DNA from 2 places in the Pseudomonas sp. 86_A genome. Region 2 is predicted to be linked to the other one. Evidence: riboswitches for the same ligand, from Rfam matches in the RefSeq annotation. Region 2 holds a riboswitch; the other holds the start of a gene.
What was found. Region 2 has a riboswitch for manganese ahead of mntP (manganese efflux pump MntP). Riboswitches for the same ligand answer to the same signal wherever they lie in the genome.
Positions count from the first base shown of each region.

Region 1: linked by a shared signal. The riboswitch ahead of J5M57_RS17115 (TMEM165/GDT1 family protein) and the one ahead of mntP (manganese efflux pump MntP) in region 2 are both predicted to bind manganese.

Region 1 is NZ_JAFGYS010000010.1:211,817-215,968, reverse strand. Features, by position in the region: gene J5M57_RS17125 (methyl-accepting chemotaxis protein) at 1-770, opposite strand, end outside; gene J5M57_RS17120 (M48 family metallopeptidase) at 1,034-1,852, shown strand; gene J5M57_RS17115 (TMEM165/GDT1 family protein) at 1,941-2,525, opposite strand; yybP-ykoY riboswitch at 2,615-2,737, opposite strand; gene J5M57_RS17110 (class I SAM-dependent methyltransferase) at 2,778-3,776, opposite strand; gene J5M57_RS17105 (2-hydroxyacid dehydrogenase) at 3,810-4,152, opposite strand, start outside.
Region 2 is NZ_JAFGYS010000001.1:101,749-105,900, forward strand. Features, by position in the region: gene J5M57_RS00430 (ATP-binding protein) at 1-1,304, shown strand, start outside; yybP-ykoY riboswitch at 1,502-1,674, shown strand; gene mntP (manganese efflux pump MntP) at 1,681-2,244, shown strand; gene J5M57_RS00440 (DUF72 domain-containing protein) at 2,246-2,959, opposite strand; gene J5M57_RS00445 (DNA methylase) at 2,959-3,390, opposite strand; gene J5M57_RS00450 (thiamine pyrophosphate-requiring protein) at 3,537-4,152, opposite strand, start outside.

The sequences.
Region 1 (4,152 bases), on a different contig from region 2:
GCGCCGCTGTAGAGTTTCTGGTTGGCGCCCAGGAGCATTTCCTGGATGAAGTTCACCGACAGGTCGGCGCCGACGATGCCTTGGAAGGTGCCATTGAGCATGATCGGCTCAATGAATGAAGCGAGCATGACGACCTTGTCGCCGACCTTGTAGGGCGCCGGGTCGATCACGCAGGATTTCTTGCTCTCTTTCGAGCACAGGTAGTACTCGCTGGCGCGCACGCCGGTGGACAGGACTTTCTGGTCGTCGACGTCCACCAGTTTATCCAGGCCGAGGGTGCCGTCGTCATTGCGGAACCACCACGGCAGGAAGCGCCCGTTGGCCGAGTCGATGCCGACCACGCTGGTGCCGACGTAGGCGGCGTCGTTGTGATCAAGGGCGTTTTTTTCCCAGCCGATGTAAGTGCCGAGAATCTTCGGGTTCTTTTCGACGTTCTCTTTGATCAGGCTGATCAGTTGTTCGCGGCTGACGGTCAGGCGCGGCTGGCCATCGGTGCCCGGCGTGCCGAGCAGGGCGTTGACCCGCACCAGGCCGCCGGCAATCAGCAGCGGCGCTTCGAGTTCGCGCTGGATCTGGCTGACCTGAGTCTGCGCCAAGGAGGTCAGGCGTTGTTCGATGACTTGCTCGAACTGCGCCTGAGTGCGCTGTTGCACCATCTCTTGGGTGCGGGCGCCGGAAAACAGCGCGTACAGCACCAGCGCGGCGACCACGCTGAGGACGATGGCGCCGGCCAGGGCGGCGACGGAAAACTGGATCGACTTGAACTTCATGGGAGCTCCGCACGCAAGAGGACGTCTGCGCTGTTGTATCGGCAGCGGGCATTGCGCCATGAGTGCCGAGCGGAACAAAGAGCGGGGCATGTCGCAAATGGATCGGTGCGCGACGCAGTGGTGGCGGGTCTGCCGGGCGCTGTGAATTTTTTACGACAGCAGAAGTGGGAAACATCCGAAAGACACTGCAACACGTCTGTTGTATCTGGCGCCGATACAATTACCCGCCTAGGATACGCGGCATGTTTTCAGGGAGCTTTTGAATGAACAAGACATTGGTTGTAAGTGCACTGAGCGCAGCGCTGTTGCTGGCCGGTTGTCAGTCGGTCAACACCACCAGCGGCGGAGCCGTAGGGGTGGAGCGCAAGCAGTACATGTTCAGCATGCTGTCCTCGCAAGAGGTCGACCAGATGTATGCCCAGTCCTATCAGAAGACCGTTGGCGAGGCGTCGAGCAAAGGCGTACTGGACAAGACCAGCCCGGAGGCCAAGCGGGTTCAGGCCATTGCCAACCGCCTGATCGCCCAGGCGCCGAATTTCCGCCCCGATGCCGCCCAATGGCAGTGGGAGGTCAACCTGATCAAGAGCGATGAGCTAAACGCCAACTGCGGCCCTGGCGGCAAGATCATTTTCTACACCGGGCTGATCGACAGCCTGAAGCTGACCGACGATGAGATCGCCGCGGTGATGGGCCATGAAATCGCCCATGCCCTGCGCGAGCACGGTCGTGAAGCGATGTCCAAAGCCTACGGGATTGAAATGGCCAAGCAGGGTGCCGGTGCGTTGCTCGGTCTGGGTCAGGACAGCCTGGCGCTGGCCGACACCGTGGCCAACTACGGCATGACCTTGCCCAACAGCCGTGCCAACGAAAACGAAGCCGACTTGATCGGCCTCGAACTGGCCGCCCGCGCCGGGTACAACCCGAATGCGGCGATCACCTTGTGGAACAAGATGAGCAAGGCCTCGGAAGGCGCACCGCCGGAATTCATGAGCACTCACCCGGCGTCGTCCAGCCGGATCGCCTCGTTGCAGGCAGCGATTCCGAAAGTGATGCCGCTTTACGAAAAAGCCCCGAAGTCCTGATAGATAGTCGGGGCAAAAGGGGCCTTGTTTTTGTGGCGAGGGAGCAAGCTCCCTCGCCACAATGATGTGCAAGGCTCAGGCGCAGGGGTTAAACCCAGCCACTGCTCTGCATCGCCTTGTACACCGCAACGATCGCCAGAATCAGGAATGCCGAAGCCGCCAGGCGACGGATCAGCGTCAGCGGCAGTTTCTCCGCGGCAAAGTTACCCGCCAGGACCACCGGCACGTTGGCAATCAACATGCCCGCCGTGGTGCCAATGATCACCAGCCACAACTCAGGGTATTGCGCCGCCAGCATCACGGTGGCGATCTGGGTCTTGTCACCGATTTCCGCGAGGAAGAACGCAATCAGCGTGGTCAGGAACGGGCCGAACTTGCGTGCGGTGCTGGCTTCATCGTCGTCCATCTTGTCCGGGACCAACGTCCACAGCGCAGTGGCGGTGAAGCTTGCGGCAAGAATCCAGTGCAGCACCGAATCGGAGAAGAAGCTGCCGAACCAGGCGCCGACCGCACCGGCTGCCGCGTGGTTGGCCAGGGTCGCGGCGACGATACCGGCAATGATCGGCCAGGGTTTGCGAAAGCGAGCGGCGAGAATCAGCGCGAGCAGTTGCGTCTTGTCGCCGATTTCGGCCAAGGCAACGATTGCGGTGGGAACGAGTAACGAGTCCAGCATCAGGATTTTCCTAAGGGGCGGGTCGACACGGCTATGACACGTACAGCCTTCCCGCCCCGGGTAAGGTGTGCGTGTCATAGGTCTTGTCAAACCCTGCGATCCGTCTGGTGCGGACGCTTGGGTCGCATACGCCATGATCTGAGGATCAAGTATGTTGACGTATGCCGGACGAGCTTGGCGCTCGTGGGAGACTACTCCCCTAGGACGGAGCGGATTCTGCCTAGGCAGAATCCATTCGGCAAGTGCTAATTTTCAGCCGCGCTTGGCCCGGTAAATCCGGAAACCATTGCCTTCGGCCTTGATCGCACACACGCCCAAGTGCTCTTCGATCAGCGGTTGATACTTCAGGAAGCTGTTCGCCACCAGCCGCAGTTCGCCGCCGTTTTTCAGATGTTTGGCTGCTTTTCGCAGCAAGTTCTCGGTGGCGAAATAATCGGTGTGCACCCCGACATGGAACGGCGGGTTGCTCAGAATCGCGTTCAAACCCATCGGCGCGGCGTCGATACCGTCACCGGTGATCACTTCGGCTTCCAGTCCGTTGGCCGCCAACGTCAGGCGACTGCTGGCGGCAGCAAAGGCATCGACGTCGAGCAAGGTCACTTGATTGTGCGGATAACGCCGTTTGACCGCCGCCCCCAGCACGCCCGCGCCACAGCCGAAATCGAGCAGATGGCCGCTCGGCAGTTTGTCCAGATGCTCCAGCAGCAGGGCGCTGCCGCGATCCAGGCGACCATGGCTGAACACACCCGGCAGGCTGATGACTTTCAACGGGCCTTCGGCCAGTGGCAGCTCATAGGTCTGCGCCAGGCTTTCCAGGGATTTGGCTTGCGGCGCGTTGGCCACGGTGACCTGCCACAGTTGGCAGTGGCGCGCGCTGTCGAGCTTGCGCGGCTTGCCGAACGGGTTGAGCTGTTTCGATGCGCCCTCGATGCCGCTGCGTTTTTCGCCGACCAGAAACACCTCACGCCCGGCCAGACGCGCAGCCACGGCGTTGAGGATGTAATCGGTCAGATCCTTGGACTTGGGCAAGAACACCACGGCGCTGTCGAACTCGCGCTCCGGCACGTTCACGCCAAAATGGCTGCGACCCTCGAAGCGTGCATCGAGTGCGGCCTGATCGCCGGCGTGCCAGCACCAGCCGAACGCATTGGGCAGGCGCCCGAGCAGATCATCGGCAGGCAAACCGGCCAACAACAGCGAACCCTGGAATAACTCGGCCTGACGAAGCAGTACTTCACTGCGCGGATCCATAACTGCTCCTTGAAAAAAAAGTGCCGCAGTTTATCAACTGACGACCCGCAGCGCTGTACCGCTGAAGAACGCTTGGGCGTTTTCGGTCAATTGGCCGACGATGCGTTGCCGCGCCTCGCGACTGCCCCAGGCGTTGTGCGGGGTGACGATCAGCCGTGGAAGGTCGGCGGCCAGCAATGGATTGCCGTTGACCGGCGGCTCGACACTGAGCACATCGGTGGCCGCGCCGCCGAGGTGACCGTTGCGCAACGCATCGGCCAAGGCCTGTTCATCGATCAAGCCACCCCGGGCGGTGTTGACCACAAACGCGCCGGGCTTCATCGACGCCAGTTCGCGGGCACCGATGAAGTGGCGGGTGTGTTCATTGAGTGGGCAG
Region 2 (4,152 bases):
GGCTGGTGCTGCGCGACAGCCACCACGAAATCGAAGAAGTCTACGATGCCCAACTGGCGCAAAGTGCCCGTCTGCTGCAAGGCGTGCTGGCCCAGCGTGCGCCGGGCGACAACGACTGGACCCGGCTCTATCAGGCGTTCGATGCAGCCATGAGCCGGGTCGGTGATGGCGAGGCCGCGCACCCTTACGAAACTCGTCTGACCTTTCAGGTCTGGCGCAGCGACGGGCAGTTGCTGGTGCGCTCGGCCGAAGCACCGGAGCTCGCCGCACCGCCAACCACTCTCGGCTCGCATGACCTGATGGAAAATGGCCGCGACTGGTGCGCGTTCCTGCTCAAGGACCCGCAACAAGGGCTGTTGATCTGGGTCGGCGAGCGCGACGATATCCGCCAGGACCTGATCGAGCGCATCGTCGGCCACACCCTGTGGCCGAGCCTGATCGGCGTACCGCTGCTGGCCGCGCTGATCTGGCTGAACATCGGCTGGGGCCTGCAGCCGTTGCGCGCGATGGCGCAGAGCATTCGCGGACGTGACACCGAAACCCTGAAACCGCTGCACCTCAGCCCCCTGCCGCATGATCTGGAGCCGATGCAAACCGCGCTCAATCGTCTGTTGCAGCAGATCGACAACCTGCTGGCCCGGGAACGCCGCTTCATCGCCGATGCGGCCCATGAGCTGCGCACGCCGCTGGCGATCCTGCGGATCCACGCGCAAAACGCACAACTGGCCGCGACCCCGCAACAGCGCGAAGAAGCCCTGGAGTTTCTGGTCAGCGCAGTGGATCGGGCGACGCGCATCGCCAGTCAGTTGCTGACCATGGCGCGGATCGAACCGCGCCTGGCGCATCCCGAAACCAGCGCCGTGGACCTGACCGAACTGGTCCGCGAAGAACTCGCCGAACTGGCGCCGCTGGCCCTGGAAAAAGACGTCGAACTGATCCTCGACAGCGACCACCACTGCCCGGTCGAAACCGATCCGGTGGCCCTCGCCATCGCCCTGCAAAACCTGGTGACCAATGCGCTGAACTTCGCCCCGCCCGGCAGCGAGGTGCGGGTTCAGGTGCAACCGCAGGCCGGCGGCGCGGTGTACATCAGCGTCGAGGACGCCGGGCCCGGGATCAACGAATTGGAGTACGCGCGGTTGTTCGAGCGTTTCTACAGCCACGGCCATGGCAATGGCGCCGGGCTGGGGCTGGCGATCGTGCAGATGATCGTCAGCAAGATCGGCAGCACGCTGCAGCTGTACAACCGGCCGCAGGGTGGATTGTGCGCGCAGTTGCGGATCAATGAGGCCCCCTTGGCTTAGCGCTGCTCTCTCAGGTCAGATTCGCTGTGGCGAGGGAGCTTGCTCCCGCTGGACTGCGCAGCAGGGCTTCTGCTGTTCGGCAAAAAAAGGGCCGCTGCGCGACCCGGCGGGAGCAAGCTCCCTCGCCACAGAGATTTGCTCTTTTTCGATGGCCTCGGCGCTTTTGACAAAATTTTCATGTTGGCCCCCATAAGATCCGCAGCCTCGTTGGGGAGTAGCCTGTTTCCGAGTTCCTCGGAAGCGTTCGTATCAACATTCTCGGCAACATGCCGTGGTGCGAACACCTTTTGGTTGGTGAGACCGACGACACATCCATGCCTAAAGTCGGGCGTGTGGTTGTGTCGTTGACTCATAGCCCGACTGGAAGTGTGCCCCCGTGAATCCTGTTTCCCTCATATTCCTCGCCCTGGCCATGTCCACGGACGCGTTCGCCGCGGCCATCGGCAAAGGCTCCAGCCTGCACAAACCGCGTCTGACCGAAGCCTTGCGCACCGGTCTGATTTTCGGCGTAATCGAAGCCATCACCCCGATCATCGGCTGGCTGATCGGCCAGGCCGCCACCCGTTGGGTCGCCGAATGGGACCACTGGATCGCCTTCACCCTGCTGGTCATCCTCGGCCTGCACATGATCTACAACGGCCTCAAACACGAAGACGAGGAAGAGGAAAAACCCGGTCAACATTCGTTCCTGATTCTCGCGGTCACCGCGTTTGCCACCAGCATCGACGCACTCGCGGTGGGCGTCGGCCTGGCGTTCGTCGACGTCAATATCTGGGTGGCGGCAGCGGCCATCGGCCTGGCGACCATGACCATGGTGACCCTCGGCGTGATGCTCGGCCGGGTGCTCGGCGCGGTCGTCGGCAAGCGCGCGGAAATTGTCGGTGGCGTGGTGTTGATGATCGTCGGCGCGACCATCCTCTACGAGCACTTGTCGGTCTGATTCAACCTGCAATCAACGCTGTCAGTGCCAACGCGTTACCCAGCGCGGCACCACTGGCAGTGTTGTCGAAGATGCACCAAGTCACGGCGCCTTGTGCTGCCGCGACTTTCAGCTGCTGTGCCAGCGCTTGCAGATAACGCTCATCGTAGGCGCTGTGGTAGATCCGCGGCGAACCGTGCAGTCGCCAATAACCCAGCCCCGCCCAGTCCTGCGCCGAGCCATCGGTGCTGATCCGCGACGGATCGACCACCGCCTGGGCAATCCGATACGCCTGCAACAGGGGCTGCGCGGTAACCCACGATGCGTGCCGTGGCTCAACCACCACGTCACCGTCGAATCGCTGGCGCAACGCGACGAAAAATGCCTCAGCGCTTGCCGGCTCGAATGCCAGCGACGGCGCAAGTTGCACCAGCAAACACCCCAGTCGATCACCCAGGCCGCCGCACTGCTCCAGAAACTCATCAAGCGCCTGATCACAGTTTTGCAGACGCAATTCATGGGTGATCCGCTTCGGCACCTTCACCGAAAAACGAAAGCCTGGCGGCACAGATTCCGCCCAGCGCGCATAAGTCTGACGACGATGCGGGCGATAAAACGAGCTGTTGATTTCCACACCATTGAATCGCGCCGCATAACGCTGCAGATGCGTGCCCTCGGCCGGAAACTGCGGCCAATACTCACGCCCCAGACTCCAGCCTGCGCAACCAATGAACATCAAAAAAGCACCTTCGCCGCTTCACGCATGAAAATCTCCACGGTCTTCGGACCAATCCCGTCGAAAGCCTTCAGGCGCTGTTCGAACTCGCCACGATCGGAGCTGGCCTTGACGATGTTGCCGACCTTGCCGGCGTATTCGTCATTGAGCCGCGCCGCCAGCGCCAACAGACGCGTGGCTGTGGTTTCGTCGTAACGCACGTAATGCGCCTCGCCGAGCATGCCGACCAATTGCCGATGCGTGCAGTTCGCGAGTTTGCGCGGCGTGTCGCGCTGATGCCGCTCGGCAATCACTCGATAGGCCTCGGCGGCAATGCCGGCCTGAATACGCTTGCCCATCAGAAAACTGGCGAGCAGCCATTTGAACAACCCCTCCTCGCTCACTGGATCAAGGCTGATGTGCAGGTCGTGGGCGCTGACGGTTTTGCTCATCGGGTGATCGCTCGCGGCTTGAGGGGGCTTTTGCTTGAGGCCCATGGAGAGCGCCGGGCGTTCCTTTTTTTTGCGTGGTAACTAGTCAATGGCGGCAGGCTGCGATCCTTTTAAAAGATCGCAGCCTGCAGCAGCGCCTGCTCGGATTATTTTTTGCCGGGGAGGACGCTCGCCAACACTTGTTTGGCGGCTTGCACGATCACGCCCGCTTCATCCGGGTCGCCCTTGAGCAAGGTGGTGGCAAACTTTTTCGCCTGTTGGAACGTGATATGTGGCGGCAACGGCGGCACGTTGGGGTCGGTCTTGAACTCGATCAGCACCGGCACGTCCGAGGCCAGCGCCTGCTCCCAGGCGGCGGCGACGTCCTCATCGCGGTCGACGAAAATGCCTTTCAGGCCGATGGAAATGGCGAACAGGTGATACGGCACGTCGGGAATGCTCTGCGAGGCTTCGAACTTCGGATCGCCCTCCATCACTCGCTGCTCCCAGGTGACCTGATTCAAATCCTCGTTGTTGAACACCGCGCAGATCCACTTCGGACTCTCCCACTGGCGCCAGTATTTGGCGACGGTAATCAGCTCAGCCATGTTGTTCATCTGCATCGCGCCGTCACCCACCAGCGCGATCACCGCACGCTCAGGATGCGCAAACTTGGCAGCAATCGCGTACGGCACCGCAGCGCCCATCGAGGCCAGCCCACCGGACAGCGAACATTGCATGCCCCGGCGAATCTTCAGGTCACGGGCGAACCAGTTGGCGCAG